3 regions of the Hymenobacter saemangeumensis genome follow, and region 3 is predicted to be linked to each of the others. Evidence: riboswitches for the same ligand, from Rfam matches in the RefSeq annotation. Region 3 holds a riboswitch; each other region holds the start of a gene.

What was found. Region 3 has a riboswitch for S-adenosylmethionine ahead of metH (methionine synthase). Riboswitches for the same ligand answer to the same signal wherever they lie in the genome.
Region 1: it holds a riboswitch for S-adenosylmethionine, as region 3 does, so the genes downstream of both, ABD919_RS04260 (O-acetylhomoserine aminocarboxypropyltransferase/cysteine synthase family protein) here and metH (methionine synthase) in region 3, are expected to answer to the same signal.
Region 2: it holds a riboswitch for S-adenosylmethionine, as region 3 does, so the genes downstream of both, ABD919_RS16275 (phosphoadenylyl-sulfate reductase) here and metH (methionine synthase) in region 3, are expected to answer to the same signal.

Annotation. Positions count from the first base shown of each region.
Region 1 covers NZ_BAABGZ010000012.1:26,006-29,233, forward strand. The annotation lists gene ABD919_RS04250 (hypothetical protein) at 1-388, opposite strand, end outside; gene ABD919_RS04255 (LysM peptidoglycan-binding domain-containing protein) at 572-859, shown strand; SAM riboswitch class I at 1,037-1,150, shown strand; gene ABD919_RS04260 (O-acetylhomoserine aminocarboxypropyltransferase/cysteine synthase family protein) at 1,535-2,860, shown strand; gene metX (homoserine O-acetyltransferase MetX) at 2,963-3,228, shown strand, end outside.
Region 2 covers NZ_BAABGZ010000068.1:22,987-26,214, reverse strand. The annotation lists gene cysD (sulfate adenylyltransferase subunit CysD) at 1-771, opposite strand, end outside; gene ABD919_RS16275 (phosphoadenylyl-sulfate reductase) at 885-1,622, opposite strand; SAM riboswitch class I at 1,933-2,026, opposite strand; gene rsmA (16S rRNA (adenine(1518)-N(6)/adenine(1519)-N(6))-dimethyltransferase RsmA) at 2,356-3,135, shown strand.
Region 3 covers NZ_BAABGZ010000013.1:677,588-680,815, forward strand. The annotation lists gene metH (methionine synthase) at 1-2,039, opposite strand, end outside; SAM riboswitch class I at 2,112-2,220, opposite strand; gene ABD919_RS07160 (hypothetical protein) at 2,456-3,228, shown strand, end outside.

The DNA of each region.
Region 1 (3,228 bases), on a different contig from region 3:
CAGTACCAACCAGGGTGAGCTTGTCGTCGGTCAGGGTTTCTACCGTGAAAGTCATGCTGGTCGCCGAACCGCTAGGTGTGAGGGTAATGGTTTTGCCGGCCTGGTCGAAGGTGTAATTGCCGCTCATGGCGCCAGATGGCCGGGTCAGGGTGAAGGTGCCATTGGCGAACATCTGCAGGCGCTCTTCCTTCTGGTCGTCGGTCTGCTTTACTTTATCGCCGGAGGCATCGAGCTCTTTGCTGGTTTTCCATACTTTGCTATCGGTGCCGTAAAGCATGTTTACACCTTCCACCTTGCCTTTGTCGTTGCCACAGGAAATGGTGAGAAAAGACAGCAGCAGCAAAAAAGTTGCGAGGTAATGGAAAGGAGAAAAGGGCTTGGTTTTCATTGGAGAGGGCATAATTGTGTGAAAGGAAAGAACCGGTATGCTTCGGCTTTTCGGCTTACGTGAAGAAAAAAAAAGGGTTTTTCCAGAAACTTTGTTAATTTGCCCCCGTAAATGGGTCCGGTTCAGCCGCCGCACGGTGGAGGTTCAGTCGAATTTCTCTTCAATTTAACCAGAAGAAGACCCATGGGACTTTTTGATTTCCTCAATAACAAAGGCGAAGAAAAGCCCGTACAACCGGCCGCTCCGCAGGCAGCTCCAGGCGCTGGCACCGATTTTTTCGGAAATAACAAAACCGAAAACAATGGGACCACGTATACGGTTGTTAGCGGCGACTCGCTCTCTAAAATTGCTAAAAACCACTACGGCGACGCAGCCAAGTGGCGACAGATATATGAGGCCAACAAGGCCACAATCGGAAATAACCCTGACCACATTGAAATCGGCCAGGTGTTAACGATACCTAGTCTCTAGGTACTTTTTTGCAGAAAAAAGGTGAGAAAAGCCACTCTGTTTCAGGGTGGCTTTTTTGCGTTTATTGAGGAGAGATGAAAAATTCTCAGCTGCGTTGCTTGCGCGTTTCAATTTTTCTCTTCTACCTTTGCCCTACCTAATGGGTACTCTCCCGCTCGCGGCGGGAAAGTTTTTCAGATTTTATACAGAAGCGGCGAGAGACTAGGCTCCCTGACCCGCTGGCAACCATCGACCGCGCGAAAGGTGCCACGTCCTACCCACCAGCCCCGGCTGTAGTGGGAAATATGAAACGAGTGCCATGGCAAACTCCCCTGTTTCCGCTTTTTTCGTCCCCTCGTTGACCACTGTGCTGCGCACTATGGTAATGCCGGGATTTTGTGCTTTGGCTCCGTGTGGCCAGGCTGCTACTTCGGCACGCATGCGAATGTGCTGTTGTAGCCCGTGCTGTTGCTGCTAGGCTGATTCCGGCTTAGCCCCACCCCTACTTTCTGGTTTTATCGATGGCTGACCCTGGCAGCCGCAGGCCTTTGCATGGCTTGCGCTGCCCGCAGCCCTCCCAACAGCACGGGCTTTCCCTGGGGTTCTGATTGCGCACAAAAACAGCCTAAACAAGCTGTGAAGCGCTTTTTCCACCATCATTTCTTGGGTTTTTCCCTCTCTCAAACTCGCATCATCATGTCTAAGCAAGCCCTTCGTTTCGAAACCCTGCAACTCCACGCCGGCCAGCAGCCCGACCCCACTACCGGCTCCCGCGCCGTGCCCATTCACCAGACGACCTCCTACGTGTTCAAAAACGCGGAGCACGGCGCCAACCTGTTTGCCCTGAAGGAGTTCGGCAACATCTACACCCGCCTGATGAACCCCACCACCGACGTGTTTGAGCAGCGCGTGGCAGCCCTGGAGGGCGGCGTGGCAGCCCTGGCCGTGGGCTCGGGCCAGGCGGCACAGTTCATTGCGCTCAACAACATCCTGCAGGCCGGCGACAACTTCGTGTCGACCTCCTTTCTCTACGGCGGCACCTACAACCAATTCAAGGTGGCGTTCAAGCGCCTGGGCATTGAGGCGCGCTTCGCCGACGGCGACGATGCCGACTCCTTCGAAGCGCTGATTGATGGCAACACCAAGGCCCTGTACCTGGAAACCATCGGCAACCCCGGCTTCAACATTCCGGACTTTGAGCGCATTGCCGAAGTAGCCCGCCGCCACGACCTGCCCCTGATTGTGGACAACACCTTCGGCGCGGGCGGCTACCTGTTCCGCCCCCTGGAGCACGGCGCCAACATCGTGGTGGAGTCGGCCACGAAGTGGATTGGCGGGCACGGCACCAGCGTGGGCGGCGTGATTGTGGACGGCGGCACCTACGACTTCGGCAACGGCAAGTTTCCGCAGTTCACCGAGCCCAGCGAGGGCTACCACGGCCTGATTTTCAACGACGTATTTGGCAAGAACGGGCCGTTCGGCAACATTGCCTTCATCATCCGGGCGCGGGTGGAGGGCCTGCGCGACTTCGGCCCGGCCATCAGCCCCTTCAACTCCTTCCTGCTCCTGCAGGGCCTGGAAACCCTGAGCCTGCGCGTGGAGCGCACCGTGGAAAACGCCCTGCGCATTGCCGAGTGGCTGGAGCAGCACCCCCTGGTGGAGCGTGTGAACTACCCCGGCCTGGCCAGCAGCCCCTACCACGACCTGGCCACCAAGTACCTCAAGCGCGGCTTTGGCGGCGTGCTGTCGTTCGTGATTCGCGGCAGCAAGGAAGCAGCCTCGGCATTTATCGACAACCTGAAGCTGGTCAGCCACCTGGCCAACGTGGGCGACGCCAAGACGCTGATTATCCAGCCCTCGGCCACTACCCATCAGCAGCTTTCCGAAACCGAGCAGCTGGCGTCGGGCGTCACGCCTACCCTGCTGCGTCTGTCGGTCGGCATCGAGCACTTCGAGGACATCCGTGCCGATTTGGAGCAGGCCTTTGCGGCGGTGACGGTGGAGGAGCCGGCGCTGGCCTAGTGCTTTTTCACCGCAGAAGACGCGGAGCCTTTCGCAGAAGAAGCGCAGAAGACAGAACAGCTTCTGCGCTTCTTCTGCGGTGAAAATCAAACAGAACACGCTATGAAAGACCAACTTTTTGAGCTTCCCAGCCCCTTTCTGCTGGAATCGGGCGAGGAGCTGCCGGGCGCGCACGTCGCCTTCCGCACCTGGGGCCGGCTGAACGAGGCCCGCGACAACGTGGTGTGGGTGTGCCACGCCCTGACGGCCAACGCCGACGTGCTGGCCTGGTGGCCCGGCCTGTTCGGCCCCGGCTGCTTTTTCGACCCCGCCGACTGGTTTATCGTGTGTGCCAACGTGCTGGGCTCCTGCTACGGCAGCACCGGCCC
Region 2 (3,228 bases), on a different contig from region 3:
GGCGGTGCAGGTGGCGTCGCCCACGGTGCGGAAGCGCACCTGGCGCTGCACAATCTCATCGTCGTCGTCGAGGTGCAGGTGCTCGCTCAGGCCCAGCAGCTGCCCGCTGGGCAGCACCACGCAGGTGCGCGGGTGGCCGAAGTAGATGGGCGGCAGGGCAATGTTTTCGCGCTGTATGTAACGCCACACGTCCAGCTCCGTCCAATTAGAAATAGGAAAGGCGCGCACGTTTTCGCCGGGCTGAATGCGGCCGTTGTAGATGTTCCACAGCTCCGGGCGCTGGCGCTTGGGGTCCCACTGCCCAAACTCGTCGCGGATGCTGAAGATGCGCTCCTTGGCCCGGGCTTTCTCCTCGTCGCGCCGCGCCCCGCCGATGCAGGCGTCAAACGCAAACTCCTCGATGACTTCGAGCAGGGTGTAGGTCTGCAGGGCATTCCGGCTCGGGAACTTGCCCGTAGCATCGCGCAGGCGCTGTTTTTTGATGGTGTCTTCTACGCGGCGAACAATGAGCTTTTCGCCCAGCCCCGCCGCCAGCTGGTCGCGGAACTGCAGCACTTCGGGGAAGTTGTGGCCGGTGTCGATGTGCACCAGCGGGAAGGGGAATCGGCCGGGCCGGAAGGCCTTCAGGGCCAGATGCACCAGTACGATGGAGTCTTTGCCGCCGGAAAAAAGCAGGGCCGGCCGCTCAAACTGCCCGGCTACTTCGCGCAGAATATGAATGGACTCGGCTTCGAGCCGGTCGAGGTAGTCTAAAGAGGGTATGTCACTCATCGGAATAATTATTATGGCCGGGTAGTTGAAAATCAACGGGTTGTTGGCCTTGGAATTAGTTAAAATTTTAAAGTGAAGAGTTAAAAGCCAGGTGAGTTTTTAACTTTTAACTCTCAACTTTTAACTAATTCTTTACTGCCGGTGCTGTGCAGGCCGCACTCCTTGGCCGACTGGTCTTCCCACCACCAGCGGCCGGCGCGGAAGTCTTCACCCGCGGCTACGGCCCGGGTGCAGGGGGCGCAGCCTATGCTCACGAAGCCCTGCTGGTGCAGGGGGTTGACGGGAATGGCGTGGGCGCGCGCGAAGTCCTGGCATTGGTCCCAGGTCCAGTCGAACAGCGGGTGTACTTTGGCCAGCTGGTGCCCGGCGTCCCACTCGGCGGCGTGCATGTGCTGGCGGTTGGCCGACTGCTCGGCCCGGATGCCCGTCAGCCAGAGCTGCTGCCCGTCCAGGGCCCGCGCCAGGGGCTCCAACTTGCGAATGCTGCAACATTCTTTGCGGGCTTCTACGCTGGCGTAGAAGCTGTTGGGGCCTTTGGCCTGCAGCAATTGCTCCAGGCTGTCCTGACGCGGGAAATAGGGGACGATGGGCTTCTCGTACTTCAGCAGGGTCTTGTTCCAGGTGGAATAGGTTTCCTGGAAGTTGCGGCCCGTGTCCAGGGTAAACACCTGGATGGGTAAATCCTGTGAGAAGATTAAATGCGTGATAATCTGGTCTTCGAGCCCAAATGAAGTGGAGAACACGGCCTTGCCGGGAAAAGCCTCGGCCACGAAGGCCAGGGTTTCGGCCGCGGTGCGCCCCGCCAGCTGCCGGCGCAGGTCGTCGACCAGCACCTGAGATGCTACTTGCATGATGAAAAAGGATGCGGCCCGCCCGGGTGGGAGTTGGGAGAAGCCAGATGAGGGGAGCCCGGGCGTGCGCAGCGCACGGCGACGGGCAGGCTATGCCGGAAATAGACGGGAACAGGCGTGGGCAGCCGGCGCTGGGTTCAGCGCGGAGCAGCTACAGGCCAGACGGCAGGGGAGTGGAATCAGCTCAACAACCGGCCGCTGCCGGCGTCATACAGACGGCCGGGCACTGCATACAACAACACATTCGCTGGGCAGCGAAAGCGGTGGCAGGGAGCAGGCGGGAGTTGTTGGAGGTTTCCACGGCAACTTGTTTTTATATGTCCAGGACTTGGCACCGTTGCAGTCTGTCGCTGCTGGTTGCCGGCGTTTCGTCGAGCCTGTCTCTCCACGCCTCTGTATAAAAACAATCCTTTTTCGGGAAGAATTGATGCAACAAAGGTAAAGGAGGGAATTTCAGAATTGCAAATTATTCTTTCCAAAAGCCCGTGTAAAGCTGAGTTCCATTCCGCTAAATGGACAGGTAAGCAAGATTTAAAGGCCGATAAACAGATTTTTAAAAGGCCGAGGAAGAATTAAGTAACCCGGCCGAAAATCCCAGCAGGCGCGGAGTGGAAATCCGCCTTACCACGGGCTATTCGTACCAGATGCCCCCACGGCCGCGGCGTGAAACTCCGCGCTACCCGGGCCTACCTTTGCGCCGCTGCCGCACCCCCAGCTGCGCTAGCCTAACCCCGTGGTAAGACCCAAAAAACACCTGGGCCAGCACTTCCTGGCCGACCCCAACATTGCCCGCAACATCGTGGCGGCGCTGCGCCTGCCCGACGAGGTAAAGCAGGTACTCGAAATCGGGCCCGGCATGGGCGTGCTCACGCAGTACCTGCTCGAAAACCCGGCTTATACCACCAGCGTGGTGGAAATCGATACCGAGTCGGTAGCCTACCTGCGCCAGCATTTTCCGGCCCTGGAAAACCGGATTTTTGCCACCGACTTCCTGAAGCAGAACCTGGGCGAGCTGTTCCCGGGCCAGCCCCTGGCCATCATCGGCAACTTTCCCTACAACATCAGCAGCCAGATATTTTTCTCGGTGCTCAACAACCGCCAGCAGGTGCGCGAGGTGGTGGGCATGATTCAGAAAGAAGTAGCCGAGCGCCTGGCCGAGCCGCCCGGCTCCAAAACCTACGGCATCCTGAGCGTGCTGCTGCAGGCCTACTACCAGATTGAGTACCTGTTCACGGTGCCGCCCCACGTCTTCAACCCGCCGCCCAAGGTGGAGTCGGCCGTGGTGCGCCTGACGCGCAACGACACCGAGCGGCTGGACTGCGACGAGAAGCTGTTTTTCCAGGTGGTGAAGCAGGCTTTCCAGACGCGTCGTAAAACCCTGCGCAACGCCCTCAAGCCCTTTGGCATGCCTGCCGAAGCCACTACCGACCCAATTTTTGAGAAGCGGGCCGAGCAGCTGGGCGTAGCCGAGTTTGTGGGCCTGACCAATAGGGTTGCCCAAAACCGCGCTTGAGAGGCCTTACATTCCGGTAAAAGTTGGAAGCTGAGAGTTAAAAAGCCGCCCGGAATTCTAACTTTTACCACTCAACTTTTAACTCTGTTGTAG
Region 3 (3,228 bases):
TCCACCTTGTCCTTCTGCTTCACGGTTTCCGCGAAGTCGATGAGGCGCTCGGTAGCGTCGTCGCGGCGGTCGAGCAGCACGTCTTCCACCAGCTCGAGCAGGTCTTTTGGTACTTCGTCGTACACCGCCAGCTGGCTGGGGTTCACGATGCCCATGTCGAGCCCCGCCCGGATGGCGTGGTAGAGGAAGGCCGAGTGCATGGCTTCGCGCACCACGTCGTTGCCGCGGAAGGCGAAGCTGATGTTGCTCACGCCCCCGCTGGTGAGGGCACCGGGCAGGTGGGCCTTAATCCAGCGCACGGCCTCAATAAAGTCGAGGGCGTAGCGGCGGTGCTCCTCCATGCCCGTGCCCACGGTCAGGATGTTGGGGTCGAAGATGATGTCCTCGGCCGGGAAGCCTACCTCATTCACCAGGATGTCGTAGCTGCGCTGGCAGATGGCAATGCGCCGTTCCAGGGTGTCGGCCTGGCCCTGCTCGTCGAAGGCCATCACCACCACGGCCGCGCCGTACTGCCGCACGGTGCGGGCCCGCGCCTTAAAGGCTTCCTCGCCCTCTTTCAGGGAGATGGAGTTGACGATGCTCTTGCCCTGCACGCACTTCAGGCCGGCTTCCAGCACACTCCACTTCGAGGAGTCTATCATCACCGGCACCCGGGCGATGTCGGGCTCGGAGGCAATGAGGTGCAGGAAGGTGGTCATCACCTGCTCCGAGTCCAGCATGCCCTCGTCCATGTTGATGTCGAGCACCTGGGCGCCCTCCTCCACCTGCTGCCGGGCCACGGCCAGGGCCTGCTCGTAGGCGCCGGTGCGCACGAGGCGGGCAAAGGCGCGGGAGCCGGTCACGTTGCAGCGCTCGCCCACGTTCACGAACAGGCTGCTGGGCGTGATGTTGAAGGGTTCGAGGCCGGCGAGGCGGGTAGCCCCACCCCCGACCCCTCCCCTGCGGGGGAGGGGAGCCGGTTCGGTACCACTGCCGTTGGGCTCCCCCTCCCCAACAGGGGAGGGGGTAGGGGGGTGGGGCTGGGGCTTATACTTCTCCGCCAGCTTGCTCAGCTCCGCAATATGCTGGGGTGTGGTGCCGCAGCAGCCGCCCACCACCGTCACCAGGCCGTCCCTGAGGTAGTCTTCCACCACGGCGGCAAATTCCTGGGCCGACTCGTCGTAGCCGCCGAAGGCATTGGGCAGGCCGGCGTTGGGGTAGGCCGAGATGTGCACGTCGGCGATGCGGGCCAGCTCTTCCACGTACTGTTTCAGCTGCTGGGCCCCCAGGGCGCAGTTGAGGCCCACGCTGAGCAGGGGCAGGTGACGGATGGAGTTCCAGAAGGCTTCCACCGTCTGCCCCGACAGGGTGCGGCCCGAGGCGTCGGTGATGGTGCCGGAAATCATCAGCGGCACCGGCCGGCCGCCCTCGTCGAAGAATTGCTGCACCGCAAACAGGGCGGCCTTGGCGTTCAGGGTGTCGAAGATGGTTTCGATGAGCAGGGCATCTACGCCGCCGTCTACCAGGCCGCGCACCTGCTCGTGGTAGGCGGTGGCCAGCTCGTCGAAGGTGACGGCGCGGAAGCCGGGCCGGTTCACGTCGGGCGAGAGCGAGGCCGTGCGGTTGGTGGGGCCGATGGCGCCGGCCACGAAGCGAGGCTTGTCGGGCGTGCTGTACTCGTCGGCTGCCTCACGGGCCAGGCGGGCCGACTCAAAGTTCAGCTCATACACAATGTGCTCCAGGCCATAGTCGGCCTGGGCGATGGTGGTGCCCGAGAAGGTATTGGTTTCCACCATGTCGGCCCCGGCAGCGAAGTACTCGGCGTGAATGCCCTTGATGATGTCGGGTCGGGTGAGACTCAGCAGGTCGTTGTTGCCGCGCAGGGGGCGGGGGTGGTCGGCAAAGCGGCTCCCGCGGAAGTCTTCCTCCGTGAGGGGGTGGCGCTGAATCATGGTGCCCATGGCGCCGTCGAGGATGAGCAGGCGCTGGCGCAGCAGCTCGGGCAGGCGGGCCGGGGCCGGCAGGGCGTGGGGCAGGGCGGTGGGGGAGGCGTGGGACATTTCTTTCGGGTCAGGTAACGGCGTAGGCGCGTGCATCCAGAAAGAAACCCGCGCGGCAAGGCACGGTTCCGGCTGTCATCTTCTTTCACCTAAGGGCTTGGTGAAATGGGAGTTGGCACCTACTCTCGATAGGTTGCCAAGACGTCGTCGGGCCCAGTCCCTCGGTCTTTCTGGATAGCAGCGACGGCGAAGATACGGCCGGGCTTGGGAAACATACTAGGGCGGGGCTCTCTTTGGCTAACTTGTGCCCTGCCCCGGCCCCAAAGCAAGGCCGCTCCGGCTGGCTGGCCAGCCGGGAGCATAATAGTATGAGCCTGCCTGCGTTGGCCTGAGTTCCAGCAATACTGGCGATGCAGGCTTTGAGTACTGTAAACCCTGGCGAGAGCGCCGCAACTTCGTTTCCTATCTTGTTCTTCATGGATACTCATGCTTTGAGCCGCATTCTGCCGGGGCTGTGCCTGCTGTGGCTGGGCCTGCTGCTGTCGTCATCTGCTGCTGCCCAGGTCCCGGCCTGGCGGCGGGTTGTCAACGTCGTCAGCCTGCAAGGGGCCGGGCCCAAGGGCCTGGCTACGGCCACGGATGGAGCCGGCAATGTTTACGTGACGGGGGGCTTTGAGGGAACCGTCCGCTTTGGCACAACCCAGCTGACAAGTGCGGGGGGCTCCGACGTATTCGTGGCCAAGTGGAGCAGCGCCACCGGCCGCTGGATATGGGCCTACGGGGGCGGCGGCACCGGCTTCGACACCGGCCACAGCATCGCGGTGAGCGGCAACAGTATTTACCTGACGGGCCAGATTGGCACCGGTACGCCAACGCAGGAGGCGCCCGAGGCAATGCAAGGGCTTTTCAGCCGCATCGTTTTGGCCGCTCCGGTAAACGTTAACTTTCAGGATGTGCTGGTGGCCAAGCTTACCGATGCGGGGCCGACGGCCCGGGTCAACTGGGCCTATGCGGCGGGCGGGCCCGGCCTCGACGTCGGCCGCAGCATCGCCATCGATGGCCCGAATGTGTACCTCACCGGCTCGGTGGAGGGCATTGCCACTTCCCCGCCATTTCGCTTTGGCCCGAACCGGATGCAGGGCCTTAGCCGGGCCAAACAATGGATTGGTACCAATGAGATGGATACTTTCATTGCCAAGTACGTCGATGCAGGGGATTCGGCCAAGGTCGGCTGGGTCATGCTACGGGG